DNA from 2 places in the Amycolatopsis albidoflavus genome. Region 1 is predicted to be linked to the other one. Evidence: riboswitches for the same ligand, from Rfam matches in the RefSeq annotation. Region 1 holds a riboswitch; the other holds the start of a gene.
What was found. A riboswitch is a leader RNA that binds a small molecule or an ion and turns the genes downstream of it on or off. The one in region 1 is predicted to bind cobalamin.

Region 1 (7,280 bases):
GGCGCGCATCGAGAAGTCGCTGCAACGCGGCGTCCGCAACGGCAAGCTGGCCGCCGAGGACGCCGAGGCGGCGCTCGGGCGGCTTCGCTTCACCACGGACATCGCCGAGTTCGCCGACCGCGATCTCGTCGTCGAGGCCATCCTGGAACAGGAGCAGGCCAAGGTCGACGTGTTCCGGCAGCTGGACAAGATCGTCGAGCGGGAGGACGCGGTGTTCGCGTCCAACACCTCGTCGATCCCGATCATGAAGCTCGGCATGGCCACCGGCCGTCCGCAGCAGGTCGTCGGCATCCACTTCTTCAACCCGGTGCCGGTGCTGCCGCTGGTCGAGCTGGTCCCGTCGCTGCTGACCAGCGAGGAGACCGCCCGCCGGGCCGAGGAGCACGCCACCGGCGCGCTGGGCAAGACGGTGATCCGGTCGCAGGACCGGGCCGGGTTCATCGTGAACTCGCTGCTGGTGCCGTATCTGCTGTCGGCGATCCGGATGATCGAATCGGGCTTCGCCTCGGCCGAGGACATCGACCGCGGCATGGAGCTGGGCACGGCGCATCCGATGGGTCCGCTGCGGCTGTCCGACCTGATCGGCCTCGACACCATCAAGGCGATCGCGGACTCGATGTACGCGGAGTTCAAAGAGCCGCTGTACTCGTCGCCGCCGCTGCTGCTGCGCATGGTCGACGCCGGGCTGCTCGGCAAGAAGACCGGCCGCGGGTTCTACTCCTACTCCTGACTTTAGTTGCGGGCCTGATCCACTTTTCCCCGCTGTGCTGGGCCGGGCGGGTCGCTTGACTGTGCGGCATGACTTCGACGTTCGTCTTCGCCGCCGGCGCCAACGGCGTGTCCGCCTCCCCGCCTGAACTCGTGCTGCGCGGGTATCGCGGGGTGGGGGTGCCGCAGCCGGAGCAGCAGTTTCGGCTGTCGTACCAGGCTCCGCAGGATCTCGGCGCGTTCGCCACGGAACCGTCGGCGCTGGTCGGCCTGACCGTGGCCGACCAGGTCGCGACCACTGTGGACGTCGTCCGCCGCGCCGCCACGCTGGGTCCGGTCGTGCTGGTCGGGTCGAGCATCGGCGGCGCGCTGGTCACGCTTGTCGCCGAAGAGGTCCCGGATCTGGTGTCGGCGCTCGTCTACGACGCCGCGTTCTGCTGTGTCGATCTGCCGACGCCGGAGGAATATCTCGCCACTCCTGAGGCCGCGTCGTCGCAGGTCGGGGCGATGCTCGGGTTCATCGCGGCCGATCCGGCGGTGATCGGTGCGATGCGGTTCAACTGGCGGTCTTCGTCGGCGGAGGCGAAGGCGGCTCTTTGCGCGGACGCCACCGACGGCGAGTTCTACGCCTTGCTCAACGCGATGGCCCCGGACGACATCATCGGACGCAGCTCGACCGATTCGCGCGGCACGCCGGAGCGGTGGGGGCGCGTCCCGCGCTTCTACATCCGGCATCTCCAAGACCGCTTGGTGCCGCTCGCCCTGCAGGACCGGATGATCGCCGAGGCCGACGCGCGCACGCCCGGCACGCAGTTCGAGGTGCACGACATCGACACGTCTCACTTCCCGAACGCGGCCGGCATGGCTCAGTTCGTCGAGGTGCTGGACAAGGTCGGCCAGTCGCTCAGCTGAACGCGGCTCGTCGTGCGGCCCGGCGCAGCACCGTCAGGATCGCCGGGCCCAGCACGAGGATCGCGGCCAGATTCGTGAGCGCGCGGCCGGTGTCCCAGCCCAAAGTGGACGTCAGCACGGTGAAGACCAGGAACCGGTGCAGGTTTTCGCCGAGCGGGCCGCCCGGGACGAAGTCCAGCGCGGTGTGGCTCGCCAGGAACGGCCAGGTGAAGAGGCTCATCGCGAGCCCGTAGAAGTAGGCGGCGACCACGCCGTAGACCGCCAGCATCGCGATCTCCCACCGGCCCTTCACCCGACGCGGCAGCAGCCCGGCGCCAAGGCTGACCAGCGACGACGCCAGCATCTGGAACGGCAGCCACGGCCCGACCCCGCCGGTGAGCAGCGCGGACGCGAACAGCGACGTCGAGCCGAGGACGAACCCGAAGCCCGGCCCGAAGACCCGCCCGGCCAGCACAAGCAGGAAGAACACCAGCTCGATCCCGCCGGTGCCAGCGCCGAGCGGACGCAACGCGGCGTTGACCGCGGACAGCACGCCGAGCAGCGCGAGCGCCTTCGCGTCGAGTCCGCCGCTGGACAGCTCGGCCAGCACGATCAGGATCAGCACCGGGAGTGTCACGAGGAAAACGAACGGCGCGTCGGTCACGTGTGCGGAGGTCCCGACGGTGCTGCGGGCGAGCAGCGGCCAGCAGAACATCGCCAGGCCGACCACGACGGCGGCCGTCAGCACCAGCGCCGTGCGGTGCCGGATGCGGACAGCTGGGCCTAGGAAATCGGTCACGCCAACGCCTTCGCCACCGCGTCCACGGTCAGCCACGGTTCCGGCGCGAGGATCTTCGCCACCTGCGGTGCGAAGGCGGGCGAGGCCACAACGACGTCCGCGGTCGGGCCGTCGGCGACCACTTCGCCCTCGGCCAGGACCACGACGCGGTGCGCGGCGGAGGCGACGAACTCGACATCGTGGGTGGCCAGCAGCACCGCGTGTCCCTCGGCGGCCAGGTCGGCGAGAATGGTCGCGAAGTGCCGTTTCGCCGGGTAGTCGAGGCCGCGGGTCGGCTCGTCCAGCAGCACGACCGGCGGGGCGGCGGCGAGTTGCACCGCGAGGACCAAGGCGAGTCGCTGGCCTTCGGACAGGTCTCGCGGGTTGGTGTCGTCTTCGATGCCGGGCACGAGGCGGTCGAGCAGCTTCCGCGCGGTGCCTGGCGTGACGTGCGATTCGACGTCCGCCTGTCGGCATTCCGCGCCGACTGAGTCGAGATACAGCAGGTCAGACGGGGTCTGCGGAACCAGGCCGACGCGGGTGCGGGCAGCGCGAGAGCGGAGCGTCTTCGGGTCCGCGCCTTCGACGTCGACCGTGCCGTCGGAACGAGGTCCGCTGCCCTGCAACGCCCACAGCAGCGAGGATTTGCCCGAGCCGTTCCGGCCCATCAGCGCGACGACCTCGCCGCGATCCAGCCGCAGGTCAACGCCGCGCACCGCGTTCACGCCGCCGTACCGAACCCGCACACCCCTCGCCTTAAGCACCGCCTCCCCAGAACGCCCCAATGTGGCATTGGGTGCGTCAGATGCACCGAACGCCACATTGGGTGCGTCGCATGCACCCAATGCCACATTGGGGCGGCGCTCGGCCAAGCGTTCCCGCAGCGGACGGGCGAGCCGTCGGGCGTCGCGGACCGAGAGGGGCAGCGGCGACCAGCCCGCGAGTCGTCCCAGCTCCACGATGGGCGGCGCGACATCTGTCTCGGCGAAAACCTCCGCCGGCGGACCGGACACCACGGTGCCGTCGCCGGGCAGGTAGAGCAGGCGGTCGGCGTACTGTGCGACGCGTTCCATCCGGTGCTCGGCGACGACGACCGTCGTGCCCAAGTCGTGCACCAGCCGCGTGATCGCGGCCAGCACCTCCTCGGCCGCGGTCGGGTCGAGCGCCGACGTCGGTTCGTCCAGCACCAGCACGCTCGGATGCGCCGTGAGCACCGCGCCGATCGCGACGCGTTGCTGCTGCCCGCCGGAGAGCGTCCGAAGTGGACGGTCGCGGAGTTCGGCGATGCCCAGCAGGTCAAGGGTTTCCTCGACGCGTTTGCGCATCACGTCCGGCGCGACAGCGAGCTGCTCCATCGCGTAAGCCAGTTCTTCCTCGACGGTGTCGGTGACGAATCCGGCCAGCGGATCCTGCCCGACCACGCCGACCACCGACGCCAGTTCGCGCGGCGGATGCGTCGCGGTGTCGAGCCCGGCGACCGCGACGCGCCCAGCAAGCGTGCCGCCGGTGAAATGCGGGACGAGACCGTTGATCGCGCCGAGAAATGTCGACTTACCGACACCGGTGCGCCCGGCGACGAGGCAAAGCTCGCCCTCCTCGATCGTGAGGTCGACGTCGCGGAGCACCGGCCGGTCCGCCCCGTCGTAGGTGACGCTGACGTGCGAGAACTCGATCATCGGGCGACCTCCGACACCAGCGCCGGACGCGGCGCGAACCAAGCGGGCGCCGCGCTGATCAGCACCGCGACGGTCGGCAGCAACGGCAGCTCCGGCCAGGTCAGCGGGCTGGCCGGGGTGGTGAGCGACACCGGGTCGGCGATCAGCACGAGCACCGCGGTCGTGACGCCGCACAGCGCCACCAGCGTCTCCGGCAGCCGCCACGGATCGGGCCGGTAGGTCGTTCGCCGGATCTGCCGTCCGCCCAGCACGAATCCGGCGGTGGCGAGCACCAGACCGGCGATGAGCATCGGCACGCCGAGCCACGAAGCGGACCCGTCGAGCACGCCGTAAACCCCCACCGCGACGCCGACCAGCCCGGCCAGCACGCAGGTCGCGATCAGGATCCGGACGCGTGGCGAGAGATACGCGCGCCGTCCGTAGCCGCGGGAATCCATCGCCGACGCGAGCTGCAGCGATCGGTCCATGGCGTCGGCGAGCACGGGCACGAAAATCCCCTTCACGAACCGAAGGCCGCGCGTCTTGCCGGAACGCAGCCGACGCGCGCGGCGCACCCGTTGCACGCTCTCGACCAATTGCGGCGCGACGGACAACGCGACCGTGACCGCGGTACCAACCTCATACAGCGCGCCGGGTACGGCCTTGAGCAGGCGTTTCGGGTTCGCCAGCGCGTTCGCGGCCCCGATGCAGAGCACGATCGTGGCCAGCCGGAGCCCGTCGTACAGCCCGCCGAGCAGCTCCTCGGCCGAAGTGGGGCCGAGGAGCTGAATGCCGGCGGCGACGCTCGGCAGCGGGATGGTCGGCAGCGTGAACAGGATGTGGCCGCCGTCCTCGCCGCCGATCAGGATCCGGAACAGCACGCGCGACGCCAGGATCACCCCGGCGATCCAGGCGTACATCCGGAACGCCAGCGCCCACGGCGCGTCGCCGCGGCGGAGCACCACGACGAACCCGGCGACCGCGATCACGAGCGCGAGCAGAACCGGGTTCGTGGTCCGGCTCGCGGCGACGGCGAGCGCGAGCGCCCACACCCACCACGCGCCGGGATGGAGCGCCCGCGGACTACTCCGCGGCACGCCTGCGACGCACCGCGACGACCGTCCCGGCCACCGCGAGCAGCACGACGACCACGATGCCGATCACCAGGCCCCACGGGAATCCACTGTCCGAAGTGGACGCCGGGGCTTGGGCAGGCGCGGCGGCCTTGCGCACCGGCTCGGTGCGCGGCGGCGGATACTCGGTGTAGGACTTGCCGATCGCGAAGGACCAGCCCTCGAACGCCCCGGCCGGCGGCTTCCAGCTCTGCGCGCCGACCTGCGCCGACTCCCATTTTCCGCCGTTGGTGGCGGTCCAGAAGCTCCACGACGCCTTCTCCGGCGGCATCCCGGTGCAGGCTTGATCAGCGGGCTTGCCCTCGATCTTGCACATCACGGCCAGGCCGTATTTGCCCGCGCCGGCGAGTTCGAAACCCGCGTTCTGCAGGGCGGTGACGCCGTTTTCCTGCTTTCCGGGCGCGCACCGGATGAGGGTTTCCCCGCCCAGCCCCTGGAAATCGACGATCACCGTGACGCCGTTGTCGTCCTGGCAATAGCCGTCGGCGCCCTTGCCGGGCGTGGTCGCGGAGGCGGAGGACGCCCCGCCTAAGCCGGTGGCGACGAGAAGAGCGCAGCCGGCGAGGACTCGCCCCCAGTGCCGCGCGTGCACGAATCGCATGTCAGATGTACCTCGCATCGATCGGACCACGACGGGCGATCCGGCTCGCGGTCCCTCCGGGGGGCCGCTCACGGTTGCGGGCCAGCGCCGGATTCTCACCGGCTTCCCCCGTTCGTGGCGAAGAACTTGTCGACGTTAACGCACCGCAGGCCCCGCTGGAAGCGACCGCGGCCACACCTACACTTCCGGGCGTGGGACAGGACCAGCTGCGCGTCGGCCTCGTAGGAACCGGACCGTGGGCCACCACGGTGCACGCTCCCGGGCTCGCGGATCATCCAGGGACCGTGCTCAGTGCCGTGTGGAGCCGCCGGCCGGAGGCCGCCGCCGCGCTCGCGCAGGCCTACGACGCCGTGCCGACCAGCGATCTGGACGAGCTGTTCGAGCAGGTCGACGCGCTCGCGTTCGCCGTGCCGCCGACCGTGCAGGCCGAGCTGGCGACCCGGGCCGCGGAGGCGGGCAAGCACCTGATCCTCGAGAAGCCGATCGCCCCCGATCTCGCCTCGGCGCAGCGTCTCGCCGACGCCGTGACGTCGGCTGGCGTCGCGTCGCTGGTGATGCTGACGCTGCGGTTCGCCCAGCAGACGCGCGATTGGCTGGACGGCGTCACCGCTGCTGGCGGTTGGCGAGGCGGCAGCGTGCGGTGGCTGTCCGGCGCATTGCTCGCCGGGAAGTACGCGACCTCGGCCTGGCGGCAGGATCCGGCTGCCGGCGCGCTCGCCGACATCGGCCCGCACGCGTTCGACCTGCTCGACGCCGCCCTCGGCCCGATCACCGACGTCCTCGCCGCGCATCGTGGTCCCGAGGACTTGTGGCAGCTGCTGCTCGAACACGAAGGCGGCATCACGAGCACCGCGACGCTCAGCCTGCGCCTGCCGGTGCAGCCGACGGTGGTCGAGTACTCGGTCTTCGGCGAACACGGCCTCCGCACCCTCGGCCGCACCGGCACGGCGAACGACGCGTACACCGCGCTGCTGGACGATTTCGCCGCGATGGTGTCGTGCGGAACGACCACGCATTCCTGCGATGTCCGGCGGGGCGTGCACCTGGCTCGGATCGTGGACCAGGCGCGCGCCGCTCTTCGCTGAGCCCGTTTATTCGCTTGCCCGGCCTGAGACGATGAACGGGAAGTTCGTTTCGGACGAAGGAATGCCTATGTGCTCCGCCACGGCCCACTCCGGCCGCGTGGCCTGAGCTGTTCGGCCTGCGCGCCGGTCGTGGGGTTCGCCCTGCCCGGTTCTTGTGCTGCATTCCTTCTTTCTCGAAAGGCTTCCACCAGAGATGTCCGCCCTTCAGGCCTACGTCCGCGCGACCGCACCGATCGGCCGCGACACCGAGCGCATCGGCCCGTTCCTGGCGACTTTCGCCCAGGACAGCTCGCATCCGATGGAGAACTACGCCATCCCCGATGACGGCGCCGCACCCACGCCCGCTGAGATCGCTCTGCTGATTTCCGCTTACCAGCAACGAAATCTCCTGCCGAGGCTGGAGTTCTTCACCGACGCCGCTCCCGATGT
Region 2 (7,280 bases), on a different contig from region 1:
CAGAGCGCGGAGAACAGGTCTTCACCGTCCGCGTCGCGCTTCGCGGCCAGGTTCTCGCCGAAATAGCGCTCCAGCGTCCGCCTGCCGCGCAAACCCGCGGCCCAGCGACCGCCAGGCACCGGATATCGCACCACGGCGGTACCGGCGCGCACAGCGGCCACGAACGCGCGGTTGATGCGCTCGGCGTCGGCGGCGGAGCGCATGCCCATGAAAACCTGCGTCGCGACGTCCAGCGTCAGCTGTTTGAACGCCCAGTACAGCTGGGGCCGGCCGGACGGCAGCGCGGCGACGCCTTCGCGCAACGCCGGGCCCATCTGCGCGACGTAACCGCGGAGCCGGTCGCGCGTGAACGCCTCCTGCATGATCCGCCGATGCAGGTGGTGCTCGCCGAAATCGAGCAGCATGAGCCCGCGCTCGAAGAACCGTTCGATGAAGAACTTCCAGCCCTCCTGGGAAAACGCCTTGTCCTTGTTCACGAGCGCGGTCTGGGTGGCGTCGGGCCCGGACAGCGTCACGATCCGCTGGCCGAACACGCCCATCCACGACACCGGGCCGAACTGCTCGAAGCGGCGCAGGCTGAAGTCGAGGCCGAACCGCATCCCGTCGAGCGTGTGGCCGATCAGCGGCGGCCCGTCGTCGCCGAGGATCGGCTTCAGGCCGCTGCCCGCCGGCGGAGCCGCGAGTTCGCGGACCGGCCAGTGCGCGCCGAGCCAGCGTTCGTCCACCTTGCGCGGCAGCGGGATCGCGGTCAGCGGCGGCATCCGGCCGCGCAGGTTTTCCGACAGCCTCGTGACGCCGTCGCTCCCGGCGTGGGCCAGGGTGCCGAGCGCGTCGGGGCCGACCCGGGCGGCCCGGCCGAGCGCGCCGCCAGTCGTCGGGATTCCCGCTTTTCCGGTCACGTCCGCCATGACGACCACCTCCCGGCAAGGGTATCGGTCGCGTCCACGGTCCCCTGTTATTGACGTTCTGACAATACCTCGCGGGGCTGCCGTTCGGGTGATCCTCGGCCCGGTGCCGGGCGGCGCGGCAGGCCGCCCGGCACCGGGGCGGTCAGCGAGGTTCGGCGCGCAGTTCCCGGGCCGCGCCGACCAGGTGCCGCAGCGCCGGTTCGACTTCGGCGTAGCCGCGGGTCTTGAGGCCGCAGTCCGGGTTGATCCACAGCCGCTCCGCCGGGACCGCGCCGAGTGCCGTGCGCACCAGGCTGGTCAGTTCGGTTTGGTCCGGCACTCGCGGTGAGTGGATGTCGTACACGCCGGGGCCGACGGCGCGGGCGAAGCCTGCTTCGTTCAGGTCGGCGAGCACCTCCATTTTCGAGCGAGCGGCTTCGATGCTGGTGACGTCGGCGTCGAGGGCGTCGATCGCGGGGAGGACGTCGCCGAACTCCGAATAGCACATGTGCGTGTGGATCTGAGTGGTTTCCGCGACGCCCGAGGTGGCCAGCCGGAACGCGGGCACGGCCCAGTCGAAGTACGCCTCACGGTCCGCCGTGTGCAGCGGGAGCAGTTCGCGCAATGCTGGTTCGTCGACCTGCACGATGCGGATTCCGGCGGCCTCCAGGTCGGAGACCTCGTCCCGGACTGCCAGGGCGACTTGGCGTGCGGTGTCGGCTAGTGGCTGGTCGTCGCGGACGAATGACCAGGCCAGAATCGTGACGGGGCCGGTCAGCATGCCTTTCACCGGCCGGTCGGTGCGGCTTTGCGCGTACTGGGCCCATTCGACGGTCATCGGCTTCGGTCGGGAGACGTCGCCGAACAGGATCGGCGGGCGGACACAACGGGATCCGTACGACTGGACCCAGCCGAGGGTCGTCGCCGCGAATCCGGTCAGTTGTTCGGCGAAATACTGGACCATGTCGTTGCGTTCCGGCTCGCCGTGTACCAGGACGTCGAGGCCGAGGTTTTCCTGAAGCCGCACGACCCGCTCGATCTCGGTGCGCATCGCGTCCCGGTACGCCGTGTCGTCGAGTTTGCCTGCGCGGTGTGCCGCTCGGGCTCGACGGACCTCCCCAGTTTGCGGGAAGGAACCGATGGTGGTGGTTGGCAGTGGCGGCAGATTGAGGGATTTCTGTTGCGCTGCAGCACGTTCGGCGTATGGGGTGCGGACGGTGTCCTCCGGCCGGAGCGCTGCGACGCGAGCGCGGACGTCGGCGTCGTTGAGCTCCGCGGCGCTGGCTCGATCGGCGACGGCGGCTCGCGCCGGACTGAGGTCGACGTTCTCGCCGTGGAGGGCTCGGCCGAGAAGGACGACCTCGTCCACTTTCTGCCGAGCGAAGGCGAGCCAGTTCTTCAGGCGCGGGTTGAGATCTGTCTCCGCTTCGACGTCGTAAGGGACGTGCAGCAGCGAACACGACGTTGAGACGCTTACGTGTGCTGAGGTGGCCTTCAGCCGCGCTGCGCGGGCCAGCGCGACGCCGGGGTCGGTGCGCCAGACGTTGCGACCGTCCACCACTCCGGCGAGTACTTCCTTGTCCCGTAACGCTCCTTCGGCGGCCACTTTGTCTACAAAGGACGCGTCGGTAACCAGGTCGACGGCTACAGCTTCGATGGGGGAGCGCGCCAGTATGCCGAGTGCTCGGCCGAGGCTGCCGAAGTATCCGGCGACTAGGAGCTTCGGCCGGTGTTTTTCCTTTGCCAGCCAGTGATAGGCGCGGGTGAGCGCGTTGAACTCCTGGTTCGTTCGGTCGGCCGCGAAGGCCGGCTCGTCCAACTGGACCCATTCGACGCCCTCGGCGGCCAGCTTGCCGAGCAATTCGGCGTACGCGGGGAGAAGTTCGTCCAGCAGTTCCAGCGGGCTGAAGCCGGGCTCGGTCGCCTTGGCCAGCAAGAGAAAGGTGACCGGTCCGACGAGCACCGGACGCGGGATGATGCCAAGGGCGCGGGCTTCGCGAACCTCGTCGATCGGGGCGGTGCCGGTGAGGGCGAATCGGGAGTCCGGGCCCAGTTTCGGGACGAGGTAGTGGTAGTTGGTGTCGAACCACTTCGTCATTTCCAGTGCGGGAGCGTCCGGGACTCCGCGGGCGGCGGCGAAGTAGGTGTCCAGAGGGGAGAGGCCTAGGCGGGTGAAGCGTTCCGGCAGCGCGCCGAAGAGAGCGGTGGTGTCCAGTACCTGGTCGTAGAGGGAGAAGGTACTGGAGGGGATTGAGTCCAGGCCTTGGTCGCGCAGGGTGGTCCAGGTTTGCGCGCGCAGCCGTCGGGCGGTGGTCTGGAGTTCTTCCTCGGTGCCGGTGCCTGCCCAGTAGGCCTCGAGTGCCCGTTTCAGTTCCCTGGCCGGGCCGATTCGCGGGTAGCCGAGAATCGTGGTGCCGATGGTGTTCACAGCATGCATCCTCACGTGCTCGCCGGAAGAGCCCGGGCACGCGGAAACGTCGTGCTTCGGTCGGCGCCCTGTCCCGCGAGGCCCGGACTCACGCACGCCGTCGGCGTGCGTGCCATTGGCAGGTATTCGGACTCGTGGGCGTGTCGCTCGTGCCTACCGGCTGTCGCTTCCCGGGCGGGGCGCCCAGTGCTTTACCGCGTTCGCGGTGACAGCTTTCGTTCCCACATACCGCTGCGGGGCAGTCCCGGAATCGCACCGGGTTCCCTGTTGCCTCGTCAGAACGGCTCTGACGAACCAGTGGCGTGGGGGAGTTTAGCGGGTTTGGGCGTGGTCCCGGGGTGCGGGAGGGGGTGTCAAGGTGCTCGTCGCCTGGCGGCGGCTTGGCTCAGGTGAGCGCGTTGGCGAGCCAGGCTGAGCTGCTGGTGGAGGGAGCGGAACCGCGTCCGGCTCAGGTTTTCGGCGCATTGTCTGTTGAGACTTCGCTATTGCTCACTGGATAGCCGCAGGGGCTCCTTATTCTTCAGTCTCTGCCCGAAAATAGCCATACACCGGGAGGTCTCCGTAGTCTGACTTGTCACCCGGTCGGCGGTTCCTCGGGTGCGCCAGGGCGGACAAACTGCGGTGTTGTTCTCGGCTCTTGTGCGAGCGGCGGGTCGCGCCCGGAATGCGTGCTCAAAAGCGCAAGCCCTGTGTGGACAGGACGGAGAAGATGTCCGCCGAAAGCAACGTCACGCCGCCTACTTCCGCCGACCTGCTGAGTACGGCGAAGAGGTTGGCTGCCGCCAATGACGAGGACAGTCCGTCCACTATTCAGTATGTGAAAACCGACCGAAACACGCTCAAGCATATTGACGGAACGCAACCCACAGCCAACGATCCGGTGTATTTGATTCAAATGACCGGGAACTTCGTCGGGCACGCCGCCAAGGTGCCTCCGGGGAGCAAGGCTCCCAGGGGAAACGCGCTCACCGTCACGGTGGATGCGAAATCCGGGCACATGCTGGGCTGGTCGATCCTGGCGGAGCCGCACGACCTTGCGACGTTTGGAGTGGTCTCGGCACTGAAGTGACGAAGCGGACTGGCCACGGCGGCCGGTCTGGTGTTGCCGGGTAAACGAACTCGGCCGCACCCTGGCTCCTCAGGGTGCGGCCGAGTTTCAGCGGTTGCCTCGGGGTGGGATCAGTCCCAGTCGAGCGCCCCGCCGGACTGGTACTCGATGACGCGGGTCTCGAAGAAGTTCTTCTCCTTCTTCAGGTCCATCGCCTCCGACATCCACGGGAACGGGTTTTCGTTCTCGCCGTAGATCGGGGTCAGGCCGATCTGCTGGGCGCGGCGGTCGGTGATGAAGTGCATGTACTGCTCGCACAGGTCAGCCGACAGGCCGAGCATGCCGCGCGGCATGGTGTCGCGGGCGTACTTCACTTCCAGTTCGCACGCGTCCTGCAGCATTCCGCGGATTTCGGCCTGGAATTCCTCGGTCCACAGGTGCGGGTTCTCGATCTTGATCTGGTTGATGCAGTCGATGCCGAAGTTCAGGTGGATCGACTCGTCGCGCAGGATGTACTGGTACTGCTCGGCGATGCCGACCATCTTGTTCCGCCGGCCCAGCGACAGGATCTGCGCGAAACCGGTGTAGAACCACATGCCCTCGAAGATCACGTAGAACGCCACCAGGTCGCGCAGGAACGCCTGATCGGCCTCCGGCGTGCCGGTCTCGAAGTCCGGGTTTTCCAGGTTCTGCGTGTACTTCAGCGCCCACGCGTCCTTGTCCGAAATGGACGGGACCTCGCGGTACATGTTGAACAGCTCGCCCTCGACCAGGCCGAGGCTTTCGCAGATGTACTGGAAGGTGTGCGTGTGCACGGCCTCCTCGAAGGCCTGGCGCAGCAGGTACTGGCGGCACTCCGGGTTGGTGATCTGCCGGTACACCGCGAGCACGATGTTGTTGGCCACCAACGATTCCGCCGTCGCGAAGAAGCCGAGGTTGCGCTTGAGCATCTGCCGCTCGTCCTCGGTGAGGCCGTCCGGCGACTTCCACAGCGCGATGTCGGCCTGCATCGCGACCTCGGTCGGCATCCAGTGGTTGTTGCACGCCGCGAGGTACTTGTCCCAGGCCCACCGGTACTTCATCGGCAGCAGCTGGTTGACGTCGGCGCGCGCGTTGATCATGCGCTTGTCGTCGACGTTGATCCGGGCCGCGCCGACCTCGATCTCGCCGAGGCCGGTCGCGTCCGTCGTTTCCACGTTCGTCATGGTTCAGGGATTCCTTACTGGCAGGCTTCGCAGTCGGGGTCGTCGATCCGGCAGGCAGCGCCCTCGGTGGCGACGAAGTCGACGTCGGTCTTCGGCATCTCCTTCGGCTCCGCGGGAGCAGCCGCGGCGGGCGACGGTGCGGGGGAGGCGGCCGGGACCGCGGCGGACGGCGACGGCGAAGGAGCGGCAGCGGGAGCAGCGGCAGCCGCGGCGGGAGCAGCGGCAGCCGGAGCGGCCGGGGCCGGAGTGGCGGAGACGGCGTTCAGCTTGCCGTCGGTGCCGCGCAGGGTGCTCTTCTCCACGTGCGTCGCGGACTGCGCCCGCAGGTAGTACGTGGTCTTGAGGCCCTTGTGCCAGGCGTAGCGGTACAGCTCGTCGAGCTTGCGCCCGCTCGGCGCCGCGATGTAGAGGTTCAGCGACTGGGCCTGGTCGATCCACTTCTGGCGCACCGAACCGGCGTCCACGATCCACTTCGACTCGATCTCGAAGGCCGTCGCGTACAGCGCCTTCAGGTCGTCCGGGACCCGGTCGATCTGGCCGAGGCTGCCGTCGAAGTACTTCAGGTCGCTGACCATGACCTCGTCCCACAGGCCGCGCGCCTTGAGGCTCTTGACCAGGTGCGGGTTGACGACGGTGAAGTCGCCGGACATGTTCGACTTGACGTACAGGTTCTGGAACAGCGGCTCGATCGACTGGCCGACGCCGGAGATGTTGGAGATCGTCGCGGTCGGCGCGATCGCCATCACGTTGGAGTTGCGCATGCCGACGGTCTTGACGCGCTCGCGCAGCGGGGCCCAGTCCAGCGTCGTCGAGGTGTCGACGTCGAGGCCGTCGCCCTGGCGGGCGTCGATGAGCAGCTGCATCGAGTCGATCGGCAGGATTCCCTTGCTCCACAAGGAACCCTCGAACGTCTGGTACTGGCCGCGCTCCTGCGCGAGATCGGTCGAGGCCGAGATCGCGTAGTAGGAGAGGTGCTCCATCGAAGTGTCGGCGAACTTCACCGCGTCGGCGGACGCGAACGGCACGCCCAGCTCGAACAGCGCGTCCTGGAAGCCCATGATGCCCAGGCCGACCGGACGGTGGCGCAGGTTGGAACGGCGCGCCTCCGGGATCGTGTAGAAGTTGATGTCGATCACGTTGTCGAGCATGCGCACCGCGGTGCGCACGGTCTTCTCGAGCCGCTCAGTGTCCAAACCGGAGGGGGTGACGTGCTTGAGCAGGTTCACCGAGCCGAGGTTGCAGACCGCGACCTCTTCGGTGTTCGTGTTCAGCGTGATCTCGGTGCACAGGTTGGACGAGTGCACGACGCCGACGTGCTGCTGCGGCGAGCGCAGGTTGCACGGGTCCTTGAAGGTGATCCACGGGTGGCCGGTCTCGAACAGCATGGTCAGCATCCGCCGCCACAGTTCGACCGCGCGGACCTTGCGGAACACCTTGATCTCGCCGCGCGCGGCGGCCGCCTCGTACTCGCGGTAGCGCTGCGCGAACGCGTTGCCGTACAGGTCGTGCAGGTCCGGCGTCTCGTTCGGCGAGAACAGCGTCCACTCGGCGTTCGCCTCGACGCGGCGCAGGAACTCGTCCGGGACCCAGTTGGCGGTGTTCATGTCGTGCGTGCGGCGCCGGTCGTCGCCGGTGTTCTTGCGCAGGTCGAGGAATTCCTCGATGTCGACGTGCCAGGTCTCCAGGTACGCGCAGGCCGCGCCCTTGCGCTT

Region 2: linked by a shared signal. The riboswitch ahead of metE (5-methyltetrahydropteroyltriglutamate--homocysteine S-methyltransferase) and the one ahead of ABD156_RS03525 (hypothetical protein) in region 1 are both predicted to bind cobalamin.

What each region holds. Positions count from the first base shown of each region.
Region 1 is NZ_BAAAHV010000003.1:519,596-526,875, forward strand. Features, by position in the region: gene ABD156_RS03500 (3-hydroxybutyryl-CoA dehydrogenase) at 1-730, shown strand, start outside; gene ABD156_RS03505 (alpha/beta fold hydrolase) at 799-1,620, shown strand; gene ABD156_RS03510 (ECF transporter S component) at 1,613-2,398, opposite strand; gene ABD156_RS03515 (ABC transporter ATP-binding protein) at 2,395-4,053, opposite strand; gene ABD156_RS03520 (CbiQ family ECF transporter T component) at 4,050-5,129, opposite strand; gene ABD156_RS03525 (hypothetical protein) at 5,116-5,766, opposite strand; cobalamin riboswitch at 5,782-5,929, opposite strand; gene ABD156_RS03530 (Gfo/Idh/MocA family protein) at 5,958-6,851, shown strand; gene ABD156_RS03535 (GNAT family N-acetyltransferase) at 7,045-7,280, shown strand, end outside.
Region 2 is NZ_BAAAHV010000005.1:71,391-78,670, reverse strand. Features, by position in the region: gene ABD156_RS04905 (cytochrome P450) at 1-761, opposite strand, end outside; gene metE (5-methyltetrahydropteroyltriglutamate--homocysteine S-methyltransferase) at 1,051-3,324, opposite strand; cobalamin riboswitch at 3,416-3,629, opposite strand; gene ABD156_RS04895 (hypothetical protein) at 4,025-4,384, shown strand; gene ABD156_RS04890 (ribonucleotide-diphosphate reductase subunit beta) at 4,495-5,568, opposite strand; gene ABD156_RS04885 (ribonucleoside-diphosphate reductase subunit alpha) at 5,583-7,280, opposite strand, start outside.